One region of the Listeria immobilis genome, then DNA from elsewhere that is predicted to be linked to it. Evidence: predicted binding sites of a transcription regulator. Region 1 holds the regulator's gene; the other holds the start of a gene.
What was found. Region 1 encodes NrdR, which represses ribonucleotide reductase genes. Its sites were predicted from a motif close to AACACNATATATNGTGTT; they were not measured.
Positions count from the first base shown of each region.

Region 2: nrdD (anaerobic ribonucleoside-triphosphate reductase) is a predicted target of NrdR. The motif match lies at 5,291-5,308, and genes of this name have one in related genera.

Region 1 covers NZ_JAASUA010000001.1:422,743-430,279, forward strand. Annotated here, with positions in the region: gene thrS (threonine--tRNA ligase) at 1-93, opposite strand, end outside; T-box leader at 162-392, opposite strand; gene dnaI (primosomal protein DnaI) at 444-1,367, opposite strand; gene HCJ45_RS02235 (replication initiation and membrane attachment family protein) at 1,377-2,753, opposite strand; gene nrdR (transcriptional regulator NrdR) at 2,761-3,225, opposite strand; gene coaE (dephospho-CoA kinase) at 3,304-3,906, opposite strand; gene mutM (DNA-formamidopyrimidine glycosylase) at 3,922-4,743, opposite strand; gene polA (DNA polymerase I) at 4,767-7,394, opposite strand.
Region 2 covers NZ_JAASUA010000011.1:66,608-74,144, reverse strand. Annotated here, with positions in the region: gene HCJ45_RS12640 (methionine ABC transporter ATP-binding protein) at 1-979, shown strand, start outside; gene HCJ45_RS12635 (methionine ABC transporter permease) at 976-1,638, shown strand; gene HCJ45_RS12630 (carbon-nitrogen family hydrolase) at 1,735-2,514, shown strand; gene nrdG (anaerobic ribonucleoside-triphosphate reductase activating protein) at 2,584-3,135, opposite strand; gene nrdD (anaerobic ribonucleoside-triphosphate reductase) at 3,128-5,278, opposite strand; gene HCJ45_RS12615 (ABC transporter ATP-binding protein) at 5,569-6,669, shown strand; gene HCJ45_RS12610 (Gfo/Idh/MocA family protein) at 6,713-7,537, opposite strand, start outside.

The sequences.
Region 1 (7,537 bases):
TTTTAACCCTGGACTAATGGAAGCGGCAATATCGGCTGTAGATACGCCAGGCTCAAATTCTTTTACTGCACCATCTGGAAATGTGATTTTCATAATAATCTCTCCTTTTCTTTTTAAAATATGGTTAGGAGGGCAAAATAAAAAACCCATCCCTCCTGTTGTCAAGGGACGAGTTTATGCTCGTGGTTCCACCCAAGATTCAGAAATAACCAGCAATAGCTATTTCACTCTTGTCGCTTATAACGGAGCGATCCGTCTATTATTACTAGTAAAAAACGTTCCTAATAGAAGTTCCAAGGTGGTCCAAATTTAAGTTCGAATAGAAGGTTTCCAGCTAGCCCTTCCTCTCTAGAATTTTCCGTTAAATTGGTTGTCCTTTTCATCACTTTGTTTTATATTACTACAAATTATAATCCTGATTACGCTAATTTGCAAGTGCTTTTTTAGAAACGGCGATTTTTTCCTTCTAGCTGTACTTCTTTGGATAAATAGCGCACACGTTCCATAATTCGACGTGCTTTAAGTTTTTCTTCGTTTCCATTTTGGGCGAACATTAAATGATTTTCTAATTGATCCATATTGTAATTGGATGAGAAAAAAGTTGGTAATTCTTCTTGCATTCGGAACTGTAAAATTGCCCCAAGAACTTCATCACGAGTCCATGCAGTCATTGATTCTGCACCAATATCATCCAGCATTAGCACTTCTGTTTCTTTAGCGAATTGAATTTTTTCACCCACTGTATTATCAGAAATTGACTGCTTCACTTCTCGCATAAATTCAGGAAGATATACTAAAGTTGTTGAAACTCCTTTAAGCGCAAGTTCTTTAGCAATTGCCCCCAATAAGTAAGATTTTCCAGTTCCAAAGCTCCCGTGAATATAAAGCGCTTTGACACGTTCTCCGTCTTTAGCAAGATAATCCTTTAAAAATTGATACGCCTCAACAAGTGCAAGTTGTCTAGATTCTTCATCCGTATAAAACTCACTTAAACTAGCATCTACTACTTGTTTTGGCATATAAAGAGAGCGAATACGTTTCTCCACAGCACGACGTTTATCTTCTTCTATTTTTTCCTTTGTTGGATAATAGCTGACAGTAATAAATTCTCCATTTAAAACCAATTTCGGCGCATAACCAGGCATTAAAGTGGCTTCTTGTTCCATAAATTTTTTGTGTTGAGTCATAAACTCATATAAATTAGATAAATTTTGATTAATCAATTGTTCGTCTATTTCTGCTTTATGGGCCTTGAAAAATTCTTGGATTGGCTGATAATGTAGTACTTGTTGCTTTAGCCCTTGATATTCTTTTTCAAAATCTCGTCCTTCAAAAAGCTGCCCTAATGTGCGTTCGATGTTATCCATGTCCTTCACCTACCTTTTATTTAGTCGTTCTTTAATTTCGCGAACTTGTTCTTCCAATGTTTGTTTTTCTTTATCTGTCATTTTGTTATCAGCTGGTGGGACGGATTCTTTATCAAACCAATCCGGTAAAATTTCTTTTCTAGTTGTTTTTTGGTAATTTCGATTGTAATTTGATTTTTTAGCTGTGGCTGGTTCTTCTTGTAGTCGTTTATATTTTTCATGCTCTTGCCAAGCTAAATCCATAGCTTCTTTAGCGGTTTTAACATTTTTTCGTTTCCAGTGTGCAGCGATTGTCATCATGTAGTTTTTGGCCAATTTCCGGTCAAGTCGAAGCATGACATATTCGATTAAGACATTCATAACTGGAACAGGTAAATTTTGTTGGTTCATTACTTCTTCAACTACACGTAAATCTGTTTCGGCTGGCACTGCCCCATCGGAAATATCGACAAGCAATTGAAATGGTGTGATACTTTCTAAATACACTTGAAGTGCTTCTTCGTCGTTTAGCACTTCCTTTTGTTCTTCTACATCCGGCATTTCTTGTTTCATTTGTAACTTTGGTGGGGTGCCATTTTCAATGGAATAACCTTCGCGAACAATTTTGCGTAAAAATACAATATCTATGTCCCCGTTAGCATCCAGCGCTCGGTACAAATAACTTGGCATGTCTTTCTCAGAAACTTGATAAATTCCGTGCAATTTCAAAATTGTTTGACGCACTTCTTTAGTTATTTTATCACGTGAAATCATACTTGGAGATAGCAAACTTATAAACAAATTGAAGTCAAAACTAGCATCATCAAATTCAATTTCTTTCGGTTCAGTTTTATCCATTAAGGTTTGGTTAGTTTTGTCGATAGTTGCTATAGTTCCACCTTTAAATGGCTCAAAAACATCTTGAAAAGATCTAGTGATTTCGCTATATGTAGTTGTTTCAATAGCTTCATCAGAGAAAAAACGACGCAACCGTTGAAACTGAGCATTACCTATTTTGCTATATAAATAAATATTTAGTAATCCGTCTGAAAAGAATTTTTCTGGAGATAAGGGCGGTAAGATTTCATAAATGTAAAAACGCGTGTCATTTTCCGTTTTTACATAACTTTTTAAAAGACCTAAGCCTTCGAGTTTTAGTCTTGCCTCAAATAGTGCCTTTAAACTAATATCGAGCATATTTAAAAGTTGGACGTGGGAATGCGCTTTCGACCAAAGTCTGTTTTCTTCTACTTCAGTAAACAGTGTTTGATATAAAGCTAAACATTCCGCCCCCATTAGCGGTTGATATAACATGGTGATTATTTTTCGGTCGGCACCGGTTAAAATACCACTTGCCTTCACTTGATAACTATCTACCGCTTGAAGTTCCATCCAAAATTCCGTCAATTTACACTCACCTATCTTTATTTTTTTCCATCAAATCTTTTAATTCTTCTACAAAAACACTAATATCTTTGAACTGACGATAAACCGAAGCAAATCGGACATAAGCAACCTCGTCCAAATTAGCCAATTTATTCATTACTTTTTCACCGATTAAATCAGAGGCAATTTCACTATCACCAATGTTTCTAAGTTCGCGCTCCACCTCATTAACAATTTCCTCGATTTGTTCTGCACTAACTGGCCGTTTTTCACATGCTCTAATTAAACCACGGCGAACTTTTTCACGAGCAAATTCTTCTCGTGCGCCATCTTTTTTTACAACTATTAAAGGACTTTCCTCTACCTTTTCAAATGTAGTAAAGCGAAATCCACATTTTTCACATTCACGTCGACGTCTGATAGAATTGCCATCATCTGCCGGTCTTGAGTCTACAACACGTGTTCCATTATATTTACAAGTAGGACATCTCACAAAAATTCACTCCTATCCCTAAAACATCTCTGTCTGTTTATTTGTATGCCTCATTATACCATGTGAAAGTAAGGGTGGCTATTTGTTCTTAATAATTTGATCAATAAAATCCGCAACTTGTTTCTCTGTTTTTTCGAGCGTTTCATCGTTATTAATTACTAGGTCCGCTTTTTTGGCTTTTTCATCAATCCCGATTTGGCTATTTATTCGTTCTAAAGCCGCCTCCTCGGTCAAATGATTTCGCCTCATTAAGCGTTTTAATTCAGTTTCAGGTGTAACCCAAACGACAACAATTTGATCAACAAGTGATTCTAAATGACTTTCAAATAAAAGTGGAATATCAAAAAATACTACTTGTTCACCGGCTGCAAAATAGCGTTTTCGCTCCGCTAACATATATTCTTTCACGCGAGGATGGGTGATTGCATTTAATTTTTCTCGTTTTTCTTTGTTTTTGAAAATAATATTTGCTAGCTTGGGCCGATTTAATGTGCCATCTTCCAGCAATATATCCGCACCAAAGTAATTAATAATTTCCTTAAGCCCTGCTGTTCCTGGCTCAACTACTTTCCTTGCCGCAATATCTGCATCTATGACAGGAATTCCAGCCTTCTGAATCATTTTGCTTACAGTAGATTTTCCTGTTGCCACGCTTCCTGTTAAACCAATCGTTTTTCCCATGATTCGTCCCACTCTCTACTTTTGACAATTTGGACAAAAATGTGTTCCTCGCCCATTTAGCTTTATTTTTTCAATTGGAGTTCCGCAAATCACACATGGCTCCTCCGTTTTCCCGTATACTTTCAGCTTATCTTGATACTGTCCTAATTTCCCCTCCGAATTCACATACGTTCTCACAGTCGAACCGCCAAGTGCTACAGCTTCTTTCATTATACTTTTGGTTGCTTCAAAGATACGCTTGATTTCTTTATTAGAAAGTGAGTTAGCTGGTCTTTCAGGGCGAATTTTTGCTTCAAAACAAATCTCATCCGCATATATATTACCAATTCCTGCGACTAATTTTTGGTCTAATAAAGCTGTTTTGATTGCACGACTAGTTTTTTTCACCCCAGCTGCAAAATCGGTTAACGTAAACGCTGGTGTAAGAGGTTCAGGTCCCAACTTTTTAATGGAATTTGTTTCACTTTCACCGTATTTATTCGTAACTTCCATCGTCCCAAATTTTCGCACATCTAAAAAGCGCAGTTCTGTATGATCCTCAAAATGGAAAATAATATGCGTATGCTTACTTACCTCTTCATTTTCATCCATTAATCTAAACTTGCCTTCCATCCGCAAATGGGACAAAATGGTGCAATTCGTTAAATCAAAAAGTAAAAATTTTCCGCGACGACGTACTCCTTCGATTTCTTGCCCAACAAGCATATGCACAAACTCATCTGGTGGCATATTTTTTATCATTTTGGGAACATGAACAATCACTTGATCAATTTTTTTACCAGGAACGAGCGCTTGTAAAGTGGTGCGGACATTTTCTACTTCCGGCATTTCTGGCATATTTAAACTCCCCGTTTCTCTATTTATTTTGCATCATACCAAGTATCTCCAAAAGCGCTATCGACCTTAAGTGGTACAGATAGTTCTACAGCATTTTCCATAACATCTGGTACAATTTCTTCTAATTTAGCAATTTCTGCTTCTGGTGCTTCAAAAATAAGTTCATCGTGTACTTGAAGTAATAACTTAGCTTCTAATTTTTCGGATTTTAGGCGGTCGCTCATTAGAATCATCGCTTTTTTGATAATATCCGCAGCACTTCCTTGGATAGGTGTATTCATCGCAGTTCTTTCTGCAAATCCGCGAACATTAAAATTACGACTGACAATCTCTGGAATATAACGACGTCTATGCAAAATAGTTTCTACATAACCTTTTTCTTTTGCAAAACGTACAATATCTTGCATATATTCTTTTACTGCTGGATAGCTGACAAAGTAACGATCAATAAAATCTTTCGCTTCTTTTCTTGTAATGCCAAGGTTTTGCGAAAGTCCGTAATCACTTATACCATAAACGATACCAAAATTAACCGCTTTTGCTTGACGGCGCATGAGTGAATCCACTGCTTCTTTTTCAACATGGAAAACATCCATTGCAGTTTTTGTATGAATATCATAATCATGTTTAAATGCATAAATCAGATTTTCATCTTCAGAAATATGAGCTAAAACACGCAATTCCACTTGTGAATAATCTGCTGAAAATATTTTCCAGCCAGGTTTGCTTGGAACAAAAACTTGTCTAATTTTGCGCCCTTCTTCTAATCGAATAGGAATATTTTGCAAATTCGGATCAACGGAGCTAAGTCGCCCTGTTTGAGTTAATGTTTGATTAAAACGTGTATGCACTTTATGTGATGTTTTATCTGTTACTTTTAGAAGGCCTTCAATATAAGTGGATTGGATTTTCCCAAGTTGGCGATATAACAAGATTTCATCAATAATGGCATGTTTACCTGATAAACTTTCCAAAACATCTGCGGCCGTAGAATAACCCGTTTTTGTTTTCTTTACAGCCGGAAGTCCTAACTTTTCAAATAAAATCACTCCTAATTGTTTAGGCGAATTAATATTAAAATCTTCTCCCGCATGCGAATGAATGGACTCTTCCAGTGTTTTTAGTCGACCAGCTAATTCTACTTTCATATCTTCCAGTCGTTTAGTATCAACACTTACACCTTGCATTTCCATTTGAGCAAGGACAAAAGTTAACGGTAATTCTAAATCTGCCATTAAAGCTAATTGTTCGTTTTTTTCTAATTCGTCCATAAGACCATTTTCCAAAACAGCGATTGCGATAGCTTTTCTTGCAAGATGTGGTGCGACAATACTTTCTTCTGGGATGCTTCGTTTCGCTCCTTTTCCATATACCGTTTCATCCGTTTCCACTTCTGTATAATTATGACGAGCAGCAACACTCATAAAATCATCTATCGAGTCGGATGGATTCAATAGATAGGAGGCTAACATAATGTCGAATGTGATACCAGACACTACATATCCTAATCGCCGCATTGCAACCATTGTTTTTTTCGCATCGTAGACTACTTTTGTATCATTGCTTTCAATCCATTCTTTAAATGCTGGGCTATTTTCTGCTGTTTCTTTTGTGAAAAAATAGGTTCCTTTGTTTGAATGAATTGTAATCCCGATAAAGTTTGCTGTATGATAATTCTCATTTTCTAATTCAATATATAATGCTGTTTTCCCACCAAAATGTTTTTGCGTTAACGCTGAAACTACTTCAAACTTGAGTTCTTTTAATGGTTTTGCTTCTTCTTTCGTTTCGCCCTCCAAGTTTTTTAATAATGTTGTAAACTGCATTTCTTTCAAAAGCGGAATTACTTTTTCTGTTTGATATCCATCATATTTAGTACTTTCAACGGTACATTCTATTGGTGAATCCACATTGATAGTTGCAAGCTCTTTACTCAAAATTGCAAGTTCTTTATTTTCTTGGACTTTTTCTTTTAATTTTTTTCCAGAAATTTCATCGGCATGTTCTAAAACACTTTCTACGCTTCCGCCAAATTCATGTAATAGTTTTAATGCCGTTTTTTCACCAACACCTGGGATTCCGGGAATATTATCTGATGAATCACCCATTAACCCCTTCATATCAATAATTTGTGCAGGAGAAAGATTATATTTTTCTTTTAGTGTTTCTGGAGTATTTGTTTCCATATCAGCTATACCTTTTTTAGTTATATAGACGGTTGTTTTTTCAGAAGCTAATTGTGTTAAATCACGATCTCCGGTAATAATCGCTACTTCCATACCGTCTGCTTCTGCTTTTTTTGTTAATGTGCCGATAATATCGTCTGCCTCATAGTTAGCAAGCTCATATTGCGGGATATCGTAAGCAGTTAAAAGCTCTCGAATAAATGGAAATTGTTCGGATAACTCACTAGGCGTTTTTTGGCGCCCTCCTTTGTAACCTTTAAATGTAGTATGGCGAAAAGTTGTTTTTCCGGCATCAAAAGCAACGAGTACATGACTAGGCTTTTCTTTTTCCAACACATTCATCAACATCATTGCAAATCCATACACCGCATTTGTATATACACCTTTATCGTTATTTAAAAGCGGTAACGCATAAAACGCGCGATTCGCAATACTATTTCCATCAATTAATACTAATTTATTCACAGGGATATCCTCCTCTATATTATCATTCACTTGTGTCTATTTTACCATAGGAACATAAAAACAAACCACTTATCCGAATGGGGTTAAATGGTTTGCCTTAAATACGAACAATTATTATCAACAATAAAATTACGAACTAGTTT
Region 2 (7,537 bases), on a different contig from region 1:
TAATGGGAAAACAGTAGAAGCCGTTAAAAATGTATCTATTCAAGTCGAAAAAGGAGAAATTTTTGGCGTTGTTGGTTATAGTGGTGCTGGAAAAAGTACGCTCGTTCGTTGTATTAACTTACTTGAACGTCCAGATGAAGGACACGTTTTGATTGACGGTAAGAATTTATCTACCCTTTCAAGTAAAGATTTACGGATAGCGCGTCGTAAAATTGGGATGATTTTCCAAGGTTATAACTTACTTAAGACTGCCACCGTTTATGAAAACATTGCGAAACCACTCCAACTTGAAGGAGTACCAAAAGAAGAAATTAAGTCACGTGTAGACAAATATTTATCGATTGTTGGCTTAGAAGATAAACGAAATAATTTTCCAAGCCAGCTCTCTGGCGGTCAAAAACAACGTGTGGCGATTGCAAGAGCACTTGCACATGAGCCAGAAATTTTACTAAGTGACGAGGCAACAAGCGCTCTTGATCCAGAAACAACGGAAGCAATTTTACAACTATTACTTAAAATTAACGCTGAACTAGGCATCACGATTTTCTTAATTACTCATGAACTTGATGTCATTCAACGCATTTGTGATCGTGTTGCTGTTATGGAAAACGGTCATTTAGTGGAACAAGGAACTGTCCTAGATATTTTCACTAAAGCAAAGCATGCAACAACCAAACGTTTTGTTGGCTCTGAGGCAAGTTTTGATATTCCTCAAGATTTACTAGAAAAATATATTGCTACCGGAAAACTTGTATCCCTCCACTTTATTGGGGCTGAAGCGGATGAACCTGCACTTGCACTTGTTTCGCGTAAATTTGATGTTCTTCCTAGTATTTTAGCTGGCGGAATTGATCATTTGAAAAACGGCACACTCGGAAAACTGCTCGTTCATTTAAAAGGGGACGAAATAGAATATAATAAAGCAATTGCTTATTTAAAGGAATCTGGCGTTGTTGTTGAGGAGGTCGAGTTGCTATGAGTTCATTTATTGAAGAATGGGGCCCGATTCTTTGGCAAGGTTTTCTAGAAACGTTAATAATGACAGGCATTACGCTTGTTATTGCCTTAGCTATTGGTCTTCCGCTTGGTGTATTTTTGATTTTAACACGTAAAGGCGGTCAAACTGAAAATCTTGTTGTTTATAGTATTTTAAACTGGATTATTAATATTTTACGCTCTTTACCGTTTATTATTTTATTATTCTTGATGATTCCCGTAACGCGTGCAGTTGTTGGGACGACGATTGGTATTCAAGGGGTTATTTTGCCGCTTGTTGTCTTCACAGCTCCTTATATTGCACGTTTAATGGAGTCCGCACTGCTTGAAGTAGATAAAGGGGTTATCGAAGCTTATCAAGCAATGGGCATTTCTACACCAAAAATCATTTGGAGCGTTATTATTCGTGAGGCTCGCTCGGGTATTGTACTTGGGCTAACTATCGCTACAATTGGACTTATCGGTGCTACAGCGATGGCAGGACTTGTTGGTGCTGGTGGTCTTGGAACAATTGCTTATCAATATGGTTTCCAACGCTATGAAGCTGCTGTTATGTTCACAACGATTATTATTTTAATCATTATGGTTCAATCACTACAATCGTTTGGTAATTTCTTAGCTAGACGTTTAAAAAAGGATTAAATCCATACCTAGAGCTTGGTGAAGGTGGTCGAAAATAGACCAATCACCAAGCTTATGTTATTTTTAAAAGAAAAGGGAAAAAAGGGAGCGAAGAACATGTGGAAGTTGGCATTATGTCAAACGGATGTAACGTTTAAGTATCCAGATGCAAACTATGCACGGATAGAAAAAGCGATTGTGGAAGCTGCAAAAAAGGGAGCTGATATCGCTGTTTTACCAGAGATGTGGAACACAGGGTATGCTTTAAATGAATTAGGGGGCATTGCTGATTTAAACGGAGATCGTACGAAAGAATTTTTGTCTAATCTATCCGAAAAACATCAAATCGCCATTATCGGCGGCTCCGTTGCCATCTCAGAAGGAAGTAAATTTTCCAATACTATGTATGCGTTTGATAAATACGGTGACCTGCTTTCTTCCTATAAGAAAGTTCATTTATTTCAACTTATGAACGAACATTTATATTTAGAGGCTGGGAATGACACAAACTTATTTAGATTAAATGGGGTATCTTGCGCTGGTTTTATATGTTACGATATTCGTTTTCCAGAATGGATTCGCAAACATACTTCTGAAGGCTCTGAGGTTTTATTTATTTCTGCCCAGTGGCCTGTCGAACGAATTACTCAATGGGAACAGCTTTTAATCGCCCGCGCAATTGAAAATCAAGCCTTTGTAGTTGCGGTAAATCGAGTTGGAGAAGATCCTAACAATCACTTCAATGGTCATTCGCTCGTTATTGACCCTCTTGGAAATATTGTTGCGCATGGCGATGAAGACGAAGGTAATATTTATGCCGAAATTGATTTAAATTTAGTTGGAGAAACAAGAGGAACTATTCCTATTTTCACAGACAGACGCCCTGAGTTATATTAAACGATAAATAAGCAGAAATCATTGTATACAGTCATTTTAAAATGGTGTATATCTGATTTCTGCTTATTTTTATAGCTGATAAAGCACTACTTCATTTTGATTAAGTGATTTTTGTACATCAATAATTCGTTGATTGCTAGAACCTCGGAAAGCTAAATTTGGATCGAATAATTTTTGTTCGAATCGTCCGTCGACAAGCACATCTATTAACGAAAGCAACTCTAGTTTATCAGGCGTTTCTTGCATCATTTCATCCCAAGTATAACCTGTCCATGACCAGATATCTTTCGTTTCGCCATAGGTCTCACGGATTCGCTTCACAACAGATAAGCAAGTGGCCGTATTTAAAAATGGTTCCCCACCAAGAAGCGTCAATCCTTGAACACTCTCATGCCCAATATCTTTTAAAATAACATCTTCCAATTCTTTTGTATAAGGCTTACCATACTTAAATGATTGCGCAGCTTTATTGTAGCAACCTTCGCAGTGAAAAGGACATCCAGATACGTACAAACTGCACCGTACGCCCTCCCCATCAACAAAATTGAATGCTTTATAGTCAGCTATATACCCTCTGGATAATTCAGTCGACTTCCATTCACACGGTTTTGGATTATTCACCTAAATTCTCCATATGTTTTACACGATTACTAATTTCCACATGACGTCCATGTACCATTGGGCGTTTCATCGGGTTTCCTAAATAGCCACATGTGCGTTTTACAACATCCGCTTTTTCAGGATCCGTATTGCCGCAACTTGGACATTTAAAACCTTCTTCTGTTGGTACAAATTCTCCTTCAAAGTCACATTCATAGCATTTATCAATTGGCGTATTAGTACCAAGGTAAGCTACGCGATCATAAGAATAATCCCACACTGCTTCAAGCGCTTTCGTATTATGAACCATTTTTGGATACTCACAGTAATGAATAAATCCGCCTGAACAATATTCTGGGTAGTCTTTTTCAAAATCAATTTTTTCAAATGGTGTAATTTTTTTGCGTACATCATAGTGGAATGAATTTTGGTAGTAGTCTTTATCTGTGATGTCTTTAATTACGCCGTATTTTTCTTTATCTAAGCGATTGAAACGATCTGTTAAACTTTCACTCGGGGTAGAATAGACACTAAACCAATAGCCATATTCATCTTTCCAGTTATCTGCATAAGCTTTTAACTCTTTAAGAATATCTAGTGTAAAATCTTTTGCAGCTGTATCGCCTTCCCATTCGCCACCATAAAACACAGTTGCCGCTTCATACAATCCGATATAGCCAATAGAAATTGTCGAGCGCTCTTTATTGAAAAGTTGATCAACATTTTCCCCATCTTGCAGTCGTTTACCGAAAGCACCATACTTATATAAAATTGGCGCATTTTCTGGACGAGCTTGACGTACACGGTTTAAACGGAAAAGAAGTGCATCTTTGACTGTTTTCATCCGTTCATGGAAAATTTCCCAGAAACGCTCTTTATCTCCACCACTTTGGATAGCAATACGTGGAATGTTTAGCGTTACAACACCAAGATTATTTCTACCAGCATTTACATGTTCCCCGTTCTCGTTAGTCCACGCAGGTAGGAATGAACGACAACCCATTGGCACTTTAAAATCACCGGTTAAACGAACGAGCGAATCATAATTGAGTACATCCGGATACATCCGCTTAGAAGAGCATTCTAGCGCTAATTGTTTAATATCATAATTAGGGTCAGCAGCATTTAAATTAGTTCCACGTCGAATCGAAAATACTAATTTAGGGAAAATAGCTGTATGTTTATCTTTCCCAACACCACCAATTCGAACTTTTAGGATTGCTTTTTGAATTTCTCGTGCAAACCAATCTTTACCAAGCCCAAACCCTAAAGTCACAAATGGCGTTTGACCATTACTTGTGTATAATGTATTAATTTCATATTCCAAACTTTGCATTGCATCATAAATATCTTTACGCGTTTTTTCTTCTGCATATCCTTCTTGTTTTTCCGGAACTACCCATTCTACTGCGTCTTTCTTATGCTTTTCAAAATTCAAACGGGCATAAACAGATAATACTTCATCAATTCTATCTACAGAACAACCACCATACTGCGAACTAGCTACATTTGCGATGATTTGTGCAATTTGTGCTGTCGCTGTTTGGATGGATTTCGGACTTTCTACATTAGCATTTCCAATTGTAAAACCTTTTGATAGCATACCTTCAATATCAATTAAGCAACAATTTGTCATTGCATGATACGGGCTATAATCTAAATCATGAAAATGAATTTCTCCCTTTAAATGGGCATTGGATACGTGTTTTGGCAGCATATATTTTAATGCATAACTTTTGGCTACGGCTCCTGCTGTCAAATCTCGTTGGGTGTTAAATACAGTTGCATCTTTGTTGGCATTTTCATTGACGACTGTTTTGTCTTTTTGTAGTAATTTTTCTACACTTTTGTGCATGTCTGTGATGTTCTCGCGCTCATGATCGCGGTCGTGACGATATTCTATGTAAGCCCTCGCAACATCTGGATACGTTGATTTCATTAAAGTATTTTCAACGCTATTCTGGATTTCATCAATGGTCATATCTGCCTTGTTAGGTAATTCACTTACAACCTCAAGCAAAACCTCTTCTAAAAAAGTTTCATCTTCTAAATTAATTGCCTTCATAGATGCTTCTATCGCATTACGAATTTTAATTAAGTCAAAACTTGCTTTACGGCCATCCCTTTTTATTACCATTTGTTCATTAAGTTGTTCCACGTACATGATAATCCCTCACTAACTATATATTGTGCCTGCTTTAATAATATAACACAAGATGAAGTTTTTTTATAATGATATCTGAGGTTTTTTTGTAATTGGGACTAAAGAATTAAATAACATGAAATTTTCTTCACATAAAAGGTCTTTTGTCACTTTACATCGTTTTCGTTTTTTGGTAATTAAGCAAGTTGCCCAATGGATGAAAATTTTCTTTGTGCAGGTTGCCATAGTTTTTGTAAAGCGTTTTCATATACAATAGACACAAGTTAAAAAATAGAAAGAGGCGAAGTTAGTTGGCACAATTATCACTAGAACATATTTATAAAATATATGATAACAAAGTAACAGCAGTATCTGATTTTAATTTAGAAATCGACGACAAAGAGTTTATCGTTTTCGTTGGTCCATCTGGTTGTGGTAAATCTACTACTTTACGTATGATTGCTGGACTAGAAGAAATTTCTAAAGGGGAATTATCCATTGATGGCAAAGTAATGAATAACGTTGCACCAAAAGACCGCGACATCGCAATGGTATTCCAAAACTATGCACTTTACCCACATATGACTGTATATGATAACATGGCTTTCGGCTTAAAATTACGTAAAATGCCAAAAGATGCTATTAAAGAACGTGTTGAACATGCAGCAAACATTCTTGGTCTAACAGAGTACTTAAAACGTAAACCAAGCGCACTTTCCGGTGGTCAACGTCAACGTGTTGCTTTAGGACGTGCAATCGTTCGTGATGCCAAAGTATTCTTAATGGATGAACCACTTTCCAACTTGGATGCAAAACTACGTGTCCAAATGCGTGCGGAAATTACAAAACTACACCAACAATTAGATACTACAATGATTTACGTTACCCATGACCAAACAGAAGCTATGACAATGGCTACTCGTATCGTTATTATGAAAGATGGTGTTATCCAACAAGTTGGTTCACCAAAACAAGTGTATGATCATCCAGTAAATATGTTCGTAGCCGGCTTTATTGGTAGTCCCGCAATGAACTTCTTCAAAGGTCGTTTAGAAGGTACCCACTTTATCGGTGATGATTTCACTATCGCTGTACCAGAAGGCAAACTAAAACTTCTTAAAGATAGAGGATTCGACGGTAAAGAAATCGTTTTCGGTATTCGTCCTGAAGACATCCATGATGAACCAATTGTGATTGAAGCAAACCCAGGTTATACTTTCAAAGCAACTACTATTGTAGCTGAATTAACTGGTGCTGAATTTATGCTTCATAGCCGTGTTGGTACACATGAATTTGTTGCTCGTGTTGATGCTCGCTCTGAACACCAACCAAATGAAGTACTTACACTTGCATTTGAAATGTCTAAATCTCACTTCTTTGATCCAGTAACAGAAGATAATTTGACAGACTAAAATACTAATGAAAAGCCAGCCGAATTTTAACGGCTGGCTTTTCTTATTTTTCAAACGGAAACTTAATACCCCATTGTGTTCTAACATCCGTCATAATCGCAATAACATCATTCGTTAACTCGGATGTTGGATTTTCTCCTGTAGAGATACTTTCTTCCATTGCTGTAATTTCGTATTCTAACGCTTTATCCGTATCACCAGCAACAATTTCTTCTACTTTTCCTGTAGTCGTGTTAGTCACAGTTGCTCGGCTTGCACGCGGGTATTCGTCGACAGTAATAAACCCTTCTTCACAAGCAACAATTCCACGTTTTGGCACTTTTGCTCGGAAAGATAGCGACACGACTGCAAGCTCTTCTTCCTTATTCTTAAGCAAAATGCCAGATTGCTCATCCACACCCGTTTCGAATTTTTTCATCGTTGTTAATATCTCATTTGGAGCTTCCGTTAAGAAATAGCGCGCAAAGCTTAACGCGTATGTACCAATATCAAGCAGCGCTCCACCCGCTAAATCCATATTGTAAAAACGGTTGCTTGGGTCTTTTTCTTTTGCGCTTCCGAATGCAACTTGGATAAGTTTTAATTTGCCAATTTCGCCCGAATTAACCACTTCTCGTAATTTTTTATAAAGTGGCATGTGGAAAATCGTCATCGCTTCTTTGACAATTAAGCCTTTTTCTTTTGCAAGCGCACTTATTTCATCCAATTCGGCACTGCTCACTGTAATTGCTTTTTCCGCTAGCACATGCTTACCATTTTGCAAGCTTTTCATAATATATTCATAGTGATTGGAGTGCGGCGTTGCAATATAAACCACATCTATCACTGGGTCAGCAAGCATTTTATCAAAGTCATCATATACATTTTT